Sporomusa sphaeroides DSM 2875: one gene and its partner. The protein of the gene in region 1 interacts with the protein of each later gene in a pairwise test. Links are inferred from orthologs where the notes say so. Each region holds a gene or a part of one and is shown on either strand. Other genes may lie near its edges.

Region 1 (6,171 bases):
CAGCAAATTATTTTGGTCAAATGCAAGGCCAAAGCCGAAATCTGGCAATCACTGCTCCGGCGTTTGCTCCGGCGAAAACCATTGTCAGCAAAGACATAGAGCAGGTACATGTGTGTTTAGGTACAGCAAGTGTGCCACAAGACAGCCCGGAAATATATCCTGTTCATATTCTGAATAATATTTTAGGCGGCGGGATAAGCTCCAGGCTGTTTCAATCTATCCGGGAAGAGCGGGGACTGGCCTATTCCATTTATTCCTATCAAACTAATTACCGGGATGCCGGCTTATTCACTATCTATGCCGGAACCCGGCCAGGCAATGTAAATCAGGTTTTAGATCTGATTCTGGAAAACCTAAGAGAATTCAAAGAAAAAGGAATCAGTGAACAAGAGTTAACTAAGTCCAAAGAGCAAATAAAGGGAAATTTGCTGCTGGGACTGGAAAGTTCAAGCAGCAGGATGTCCCGTATTGGCAAACTGGAAATTACTTTAGGCAAATTTGTGTCCTTAGACGAAGTTGTCGGTAAAATTGACAGGGTAACGTTAACCGATGTCAATCAGATGATTGAGCAGATGCTTACTGCCAAGCAATTGTGCTTTACTGCCCTGGGGCCTGTTGATTCTGCAAAAATTAATACGAACTTTAGGATTTAAAAGGGGAATAGTATGACAAGAGGGTTTGAGGTAATTACCCAATATAAGGACTGTAATGTAATTTTGCCTGTACGCAAGACCGGATTAAGTGCCGGCTATGATATTGCCGCCGCTCAAGAAACTACTTTATATCCCGGAAAGGTGGCCTTGATTCCGACAGGCCTCAAAGCTTATATGCAGGAGGATGAATATTTAGGTATTCACATCCGTTCCGGTTTATCCATTAAACATAGTTTGAGCTTAATCAATGGGCAAGGAATTATTGATGCCGATTATTATAATAATCCGGACAATGAGGGACATATTCTGGTTGGCATATTTAATCATGGTACCGAGCCTTTGACAATCAGAGCAGGGACTAGAATAGCTCAGGGAATTTTTTATAAGTATTTAAAGACAGATAATGATTGTGCTGCCGCTGTCCGGTCAGGTGGCTTAGGCAGTACCGGCGAGTGAAGCCGGGCTGATTTTTCGTTCATATTTTAGTCTAAAGCGCCATATACATTGGTAGAAGCCGGTTAGGGGGGATACGATGTATACATGGGCGGCGTTGGTACTCATTATTCTTCTCCTTATGGGATCGGTTTGGCTGCGTGTCTGTCGCTCTCGTACCTTATTGGACAGCGCACCTTTGCTGGAACCCAAGCCATCACCTTTTTCCACCGCTGTACAGGATTTAGTAGCTACTGCCGGCGGGGTATATCTTTCGATGGTAATGGTGGTTTCCTTCCTGAAACTTGAGTTGCCTGAGAAAATAACGGTCGGGATACTTTCGTTTGATCCGTTGGCTATGACGTCGATTGCTATGGCGGTTATCCAGCCGCTTTTTAGTAGACTATTTGGTAATTAAGTGGGTGAGGATATGCGGATAAGTGAAATGGCCGGAAAAGAAGTTATTAATTTGGGTGATGGAGCCCGGTTGGGCATAATCGGTGAATGTGAAATTACTTTTGACAGTCGGACAGGGGTTATTGGCGGCTTGGTATTACCCAAACGAAGATCCCTCTTTAACTTTTTAGGGGATGGTCAGATAACCACAATACCCTGGCAGGCCATCAAACGGATTGGTGACGAGGTTGTTATTGTTGATTTGAATAATGCTTATGAACGAATGTATTCTACGTTTAGGGAATAAAAAACTTATACATGGTCAACCTAACATTAGATTGTATATCACACTAATGTTAGGAGGCTTTATTGATGGAGACAACAAACAGTAACAATGGTGGCAATCAAATAGCAGGTAATGTTAATAATCAGGCGATGAACCAAACTACAGGACAGGCAGGCAATGCCATGTTCAATGCCAATACAGGTGCCCAGCCGGCGGCCACTTCCAATCAAATGACGGCAGGCACCATGCAGGGAAATCAGGTAACTCAGTCAGCTCAGGGAAATACTCAGGGGGTTAAAAGTGTAATCGGCGTGTTTGATGGCCGGAATAATGCGGAGCAAGCGGTTAATTCCCTCAGGGCGCAAGGCTTTACAACAGAAGAAATCAACATTGTTTCTAAGAACAAAAACACAAAAAACACCCAAGGTGATGGATCTTTTGAAGATGACATTACCGATGGTACTCTTACAGGTGGCACCTTAGGCGGAATTGGCGGTTTGCTGCTGGGAGCGGGTGCTTTAGCCATTCCCGGAGTAGGGCCAATTGTTGCTGCCGGTCCGATTGCAGCTGCTTTAAGCGGGGTTGTGGCCGGTGGTATTGCCGGTGGTTTGATTGACTGGGGCATTCCCGCTGAGGTGGGAAAACGCTATGAGCAGCATGTAGTGCAAGGGGGAATTTTGACTATTATCCGCGCCGATGCAGCTAAGGCTAACCAAGCGGCTCAGATCCTTCGCCAAAATGGTGCCAAGGATGTCGAAACTCACGCATTAAGCTAAAAAAAACCGGGGGAATCCCCCGGTTTTTACTCAGTTTATACAACACAGCGCCGCCGGCGTTTAACTCCGCTTATATATAACGGCCGCCCGCGCCTCAGTAATATGATGGTTATAAGAAACTTGTCGGTGGTTTTTCCTGCTTAGACCGTAAAATACACTATTTTATAATATTTATTTGACAACGTTGGAACCTTTGGTATAGAATGTGTATAAAATGAATAAGCAACATCCTATACAGGATGAAGTAGAGGTGCGGGAGTTAACAGTACTTTCAGGGAGAGCGGCGTCGATGAGCTGGAAGGAAAGGGACAACCGCCGAAGTAAAAGCAGGACTGCCAGTCTCTTTTACTGGTCTTATATCAAACAGGTTTAAGACTGTCACCATTACTTGGTGGAGTGCTATCTCATCTGATCAGAGGAATATACGTTTGTATTTTCCTAAGGTTAGACCAATGCTGTCTTTAGGGCAGCCGGCGAGAAATGCACTCACCGGCTGCTTTATGTTTATGCCTTTGACTTTTCTAAGGATTTGGCAAAAGCGAAGGTTTTTCCCTGAGATTAACCCGCTCTAGGACTCCCTTTTTCAAAAGGGAGTTAAGAGCAGCTAAATCCCAGGATAAGGGCGACTAACCTTCAGATGGGGTTAAAACCCCACCTGAAGCTAAGTCTGCTTTATCTTAATAGGAGGTGGACAGCGTTTGATAAGAGTAATGGTATGTGGAGCTTATGGCAAAATGGGGCGGGAAGTACTGCGCGCAGTTCATGAGGACCAGCAGTTAAGTATAGTTGGTGCGATGGATATTAACTCAGATTTTGCCGATGTAGGGGATATTATCGGTGCAGGCAAAACAGGAGTAACTGTAGGCAATGATCTGGTTACGGTTATCAATGAGACAAAACCACAAGTTATGGTTGATTTCACTAATCCTGAAGCAGTTATGAATAATACTCAACTGGCAATTAAAAACGGTGTGTGCCCGGTAGTTGGAACTACCGGCTTAGCGGAAGCCGATATTAATGAGCTCCGTAAATTATGTACAGCTTCTAAAGTTAATGCAATTATTTCTCCTAATTTTTCCATAGGTGCAATTCTCATGATGAAACTGGCGCAAGAAGCTGCTAAGTATTTACCGCATGTCGAAATTATCGAAATGCATCATGATCAAAAACTTGACGCACCTTCCGGCACCGGCCTGAGGACGGCGGAGATGATTGCCAGTGTGCGAGGTGAAATGCGTCAGGGTCATCCCCGGGAGACTGAGAAACTGCCTGGTGCGCGTGGGGGCGAATTAGCGGGAATTAGGCTGCATAGTGTTCGCTTGCCAGGCTATGTTGCCCATCAGGAAGTAATTTTTGGTGGTTTAGGACAAACGCTTAGCATTCGCCATGATTCAATATCCCGCGAATCCTTTATGCCGGGAGTTGTACTGGCTTGTAAAAAGGTACTGACTGTGGATGGGCTAATAGTTGGCCTTGAACATATAATGGACTAAAGTCTTGTATAGTAGTACAAAATAATGTGAAAAGCTTGGGGGAGTGGCTTACATGAAAAAGTATAATGTAGCAATTGTAGGTGCAACTGGAGCAGTTGGGCAGGAATTTTTAAGACTTATTGAAGAACGCAAATTTCCGTTTAATGAATTAAAATTGTTGGCATCTGAACGATCAGCCGGAAAATCCATAGAATTTATGGGAAAAAGTTACATAGTTGAAGAAGCAACACCAGAGGCTTTTAACAACGTGCAGTTTGCTTTGTTTGCCGGCGGTTCGATCAGTAAAACACTGGCACCTGAAGCTGCTAAACGGGGAGCTGTTGTTATTGATAACTCCAGTGCCTTTCGCATGGACCCGGAAGTGCCTTTGGTAGTGCCGGAAGTTAATCCTGAGGCCATAAAAAAGCACAAAGGAATTATTGCCAACCCTAACTGTTCAACTATTATTATGGTTATGGCTTTGAAGCCTATTTATGACGCTGCCAAAATAAAGCGGATTGTTGTATCAACCTATCAGGCAGTCTCTGGCGCCGGCAAGGAGGCTATTGACGAACTGACAGATCAGGTTAAGGCCATTATGGAAAACCGTCCGGTAGAAGCTAATATATTGCCAAGTGCCAGTCTGCCCAAACATTATCAGATAGCCTTTAATCTGTTGCCACATATTGATGTCTTTGTTGAGGACGATTACACTAAAGAAGAAATGAAAATGGTACATGAAACTCATAAGATATTGAATGATTATTCTATCGGAATCACTGCGACCACCGTAAGAGTACCGGTATATCGCAGTCACTCTGAATCAATAAACATAGAAATGGACGGTCCGCTGTCCCCGCAAGAGGCAAAACAGCTATTGGCTGAATTCCCAGGCATTATTGTACAAGACGATCCGGCAGAAATGCTGTATCCTATGCCTTTATATACTTCTGACCGCAATGAGGTATTCGTTGGTCGTATCCGCCCGGATAAAACGGTTCCTTATGGGCTGAATATGTGGGTAGTAGGCGATCAGATTCGAAAAGGTGCAGCTCTTAATGCCGTGCAAATTGCCGAGTATATGATTGAGCATAACTTAATTTGAGGTGTACAAAATGCGAATACTTGTCCAGAAGTTCGGGGGCACATCTGTAGCGTCACCCGAAGTGAGGGAACTGGTTCTGCGTAAAATTGAGAAGGCGCGGGAACAGGGCTTCAATCCGGTAATTGTGGTATCGGCAATGGGGCGCCAGGGAGCTCCTTATGCCACCGATACGCTGCTTAGCGTCGCACGTTCGGTGTATAAAGGGATTGCGGCCCGGGAACTGGATCAGATTATGTACTGCGGTGAAATGATTTCAGCTGTAGTTATGGCCGGTACTTTGCAGGCTGCCGGTATGGCTTCTGTTATGTTAACAGGCGGGCAGGCAGGCATTACCACAGATGATAACTTTACTGACGCCCGTATCTTAAAATGTGATCCAACACGGATACTTAGCCTGTTAAAACAAGGAAAAGTCCCTGTTGTCTGTGGTTTCCAAGGTATGACTGATGAAGGTGAGTTTACTACCTTGGGACGTGGCGGCAGTGATACAACTGCCTCGGCGTTAGGTGCAGCGCTCAATGCGGAAATGATAGAAATCTATACCGATGTTGACGGCATCATGACCGCTGATCCAAGAATTGTAGAGAATGCTAAAATCCTTGATTGCATAAGCTATGGTGAAGTGTGTCAACTGGCGCATCAAGGGGCTAAGGTTATTCATCCCCGGGCAGTGGAAATTGCCATGCAAAAAAATATTCCACTGGTAGTAAAATCCACCTTTAGTGATGCTCCCGGCACACTTATCACCAATATTGCCCAAGAGGATACCAGTGAAGCTGCGGTAGTTGACAGAGTGGCTACAGGGGTAACTTACCTGACCAATATTGCCCAGTTTAAAGTTCATCTTGACGATACCATGGGAAGTGACAGCAGCTTTAACGTGTTTAGAACTATGGCTGAAAGTGATATTAGTGTTGATTTAATTAATGTCCATCCGGGACAAATTATGTTCACCATTACTGCTGAGCACGTAGAGCAGGCTTCAACCAAACTCAAGCAGCAAGGCTATCATATCGAAATCTTGGAAAACTGTGCGAAAGTGTCGGTAGTT
Region 2 (2,845 bases), 350 kb from region 1 along the record:
CAGGAATTGGCACAAGGACGCCGCAGCGTCATTTCACTGCCACTGCAGGAGATGTTAGCCAGAGCCCTGGCAAAAAAGGAGCAAGCCGTTATCCTGCTTAACCGTCGCGGCTATTCTACCTTTGTCCTGTGCCGCGAATGCGGCCATGTGCTCAAATGCAGACATTGTGATATTTCACTGGTATATCACACCCCCGGCAATAGCCTTCGCTGCCATTACTGTCAGGAACGCCATACTGTGCCTGATACTTGTCCTGAATGCGGCAGCCGGTATATCCGTTATTTTGGCGCCGGTACCCAGAAGGTGGAAGAGGCACTTACCGCATTATTTCCGGCGGCAAAAATTGTGCGTATGGATCAGGACACCACCCGAGGCAAAATGGCACATGATAAAATATTAGCGGCTTTCGCTGCCGGAACGTATGATATTTTGTTAGGCACACAAATGGTAGCCAAAGGTCACGACATTCCTAATGTAACGGCAGTTGGAATTATCTCGGCAGATACTGCGCTTAATCTGCCCGACTTCCGGGCAGCTGAACGGACATTTGCGCTCTTGACGCAAGCGGCAGGGAGAGCAGGACGCGGCGCAAAGAGCGGGCAGGTAGTAATGCAGACATATAATCCCGAGCACTATGCGATAACTGCCGGAGCAGAGCATAATTATCCGGCATTTTATGAACATGAGATTGCCTTTCGCCGTCAACTGAACTATCCACCGTTTGCTAATTTGATAAAAATAACAGTACAGGCTGCCGACGAAATCATGGTGCACCAGAGTGCTAACAAATTGGCAGTCGAACTGGCTCAAGCAATGGCGGGAATAGCTGCCGACATTATTGGACCGTTTCCGGCATCGGTTCATAAAATAAAAGACGTCTTTCGCATTAATATTTTAATCAAAACAAAGGATCCAGCTGCCGTGACCAGCCTGTTCACAGCTTTGCACATTAGCAGCCGCAAAGATGTGATTATTGACGTAGACCCTGTGAATGTCATCTAACCGTCACATTAAATTATTTTGTCAAAGCTTGACTCATGTATTTGACACTTTCGTCACCTGCTAAACTGTGATAAAATTTGTCTAATGGCCTGAAAGGAAAGAGGGAGGTACAAAACCATGCCAGTAATGGAAATTAAAAAGGCAGGCGACAAAGTGCTTAAAGATATTGCTGCGCCTGTAGAAAAGATTGACCGCAAAATTAAACAATTGCTTGACGATATGACTGAAACCATGTATGCCGCCGATGGTATCGGACTGGCTGCTCCGCAGGTGGGAGTATCCATGCGAGTGGTAGTTATCGATATTGGTGACGGCATTATCGAACTGATTAATCCGGAAATCATTAACAAAGAGGGCTGTGAAAATGGTACAGAAGGCTGTCTGAGTGTCCCAGGCATGTATGGGGAGGTAGAAAGGTATGGGACAGTAACGGTGGAAGCTCTGAATCGCAGCGGCAAAAAAATCCGGATTTCCGGTTCTGGCCTACTGGCACGTGCTCTGCAACATGAAATAGACCATCTTAACGGCATTTTGTTTATCGAACTGGCAAAAACCATACATAAGGGGTAGTTGTAATGGGAAAATTGCGTACGGTATTTATGGGCACACCCGACTTTGCGGTACCTTGTCTGGATATGCTTGTAAAAGAAGGTTATCCGGTAGCCGGAGTCATCACGCAGCCTGACCGCCCTAAAGGGCGCGGTCAAAAACTGGCCTACTCGCCGGTTAAAGAAGCTGCACTGGCATACAATCTGCCTGTTCTGCAGCCTGCCAGCATCAAAACTGTTGACAGCTACAACCAGATTGCCGCCCTTAACCCGGATATTATTATTGTCGTTGCCTTTGGACAACTTTTGCCTAAAAAGCTGTTAGAACTGCCGGCCTACGGCTGTATTAATGTACATGCCTCACTGTTGCCCAAATATCGCGGCTCAGCGCCCATCCACTGGGCCATCATCAACGGAGAAACCACCACCGGTATTACCACCATGTATATGGAGGTCGGCATGGATACCGGCGACATGATTGCCAAAGCCGAAATCCCGATCCTTCCGACAGATACTACCGGCAGCCTGCATGATAAATTGCAGGACCTTGGTGCAGCCGTATTATCAGATACTCTCCGGCAACTGGCGGCAAACAGCGCGCCGCGCGAAGTACAACAAGAGTCTGAAGCAACCTATGCCCGAATGTTGTGCCGAACCACAGAACGGATTGACTGGCATCTGCCGGCAACAGCCATACATAACCTCGTACGAGGCCTGAATCCCTGGCCGGGAGCGTATTGTACCTATCAAAATAAATCATTGAAAATCTGGCAGACTAGAGTACATGACGCTTCACACTCCTGTTCAATTCCGGGACAAATTATCCAGATAACCAAAACAGGATTGGTTGTTGAAACAGGTAAAGGGACAATCGAACTATTGGAAGTGCAGCCTGAATCCAAACGACGGATGAAAGCAAGCGACTGTGTTTGCGGCTATTGTCTTACCGTAGGCAACCTATTGGAGTAGAAGGTGAAAGTATGATTGAAGTAGCTCATCGTCCTCGCAAGCGTCTGTTTTTAATACTTATTCTCATCAGTTTATGTATTGCAACCATCTCAAGTTATGGTCTATGGATCGTTAGTCTGCCCGGCCTGGCTAACATCAGCAGCTATTTACCCATGATTCTCGGCGTAGTTTTGGCTGCGGTAATTTTGGCTGCTGCCTTTGGTGTTATCGGTATCATCCTGGCTATTTTGGGGTTTAATACCCTGGGAATGTTCCAGGGAGTGGCCTGGTCGGCCATTAATCTGTTATTTCCTCTTGCCATATGTGTGGGCAAGCTTTTTGACGTT

What was found. Proteins that work in one complex are often made in the same cells at the same time.
Region 2: the proteins of SPSPH_RS08870 (region 1) and def interact in binary tests that used the Escherichia coli proteins (3 or more experiments, as listed by UniProt). The link is inferred for Sporomusa sphaeroides DSM 2875 from one-to-one orthologs.

The regions. Positions count from the first base shown.
Region 1 is NZ_CP146991.1:1,947,962-1,954,132, forward strand. Bases 3,134-6,104 are described here. They hold SPSPH_RS08870 (aspartate-semialdehyde dehydrogenase), read left to right. Parts: upstream 3,134-4,088; coding sequence 4,089-5,120; downstream 5,121-6,104. Other genes in these bases: dapB (4-hydroxy-tetrahydrodipicolinate reductase), read left to right, coding at 3,242-4,036; dapG (aspartate kinase), read left to right, coding at 5,131-6,104. Also shown: SPSPH_RS08840 (M16 family metallopeptidase), read left to right, coding at 1-653; SPSPH_RS08845 (deoxyuridine 5'-triphosphate nucleotidohydrolase), read left to right, coding at 666-1,109; SPSPH_RS08850 (hypothetical protein), read left to right, coding at 1,186-1,503; SPSPH_RS08855 (YlmC/YmxH family sporulation protein), read left to right, coding at 1,516-1,788; SPSPH_RS08860 (general stress protein), read left to right, coding at 1,854-2,543; more of dapG, read left to right, coding at 6,105-6,171.
Region 2 is NZ_CP146991.1:2,300,734-2,303,578, reverse strand. It holds def (peptide deformylase), read left to right. Parts: upstream 1-1,119; coding sequence 1,120-1,572; downstream 1,573-2,845. Other genes in the region: SPSPH_RS10755 (DUF116 domain-containing protein), read left to right, coding at 2,531-2,845; fmt (methionyl-tRNA formyltransferase), read left to right, coding at 1,578-2,519; priA (primosomal protein N'), read left to right, coding at 1-1,002. UniProt on the Escherichia coli protein: Removes the formyl group from the N-terminal Met of newly synthesized proteins. Requires at least a dipeptide for an efficient rate of reaction. N-terminal L-methionine is a prerequisite for activity but the enzyme has broad specificity at other positions.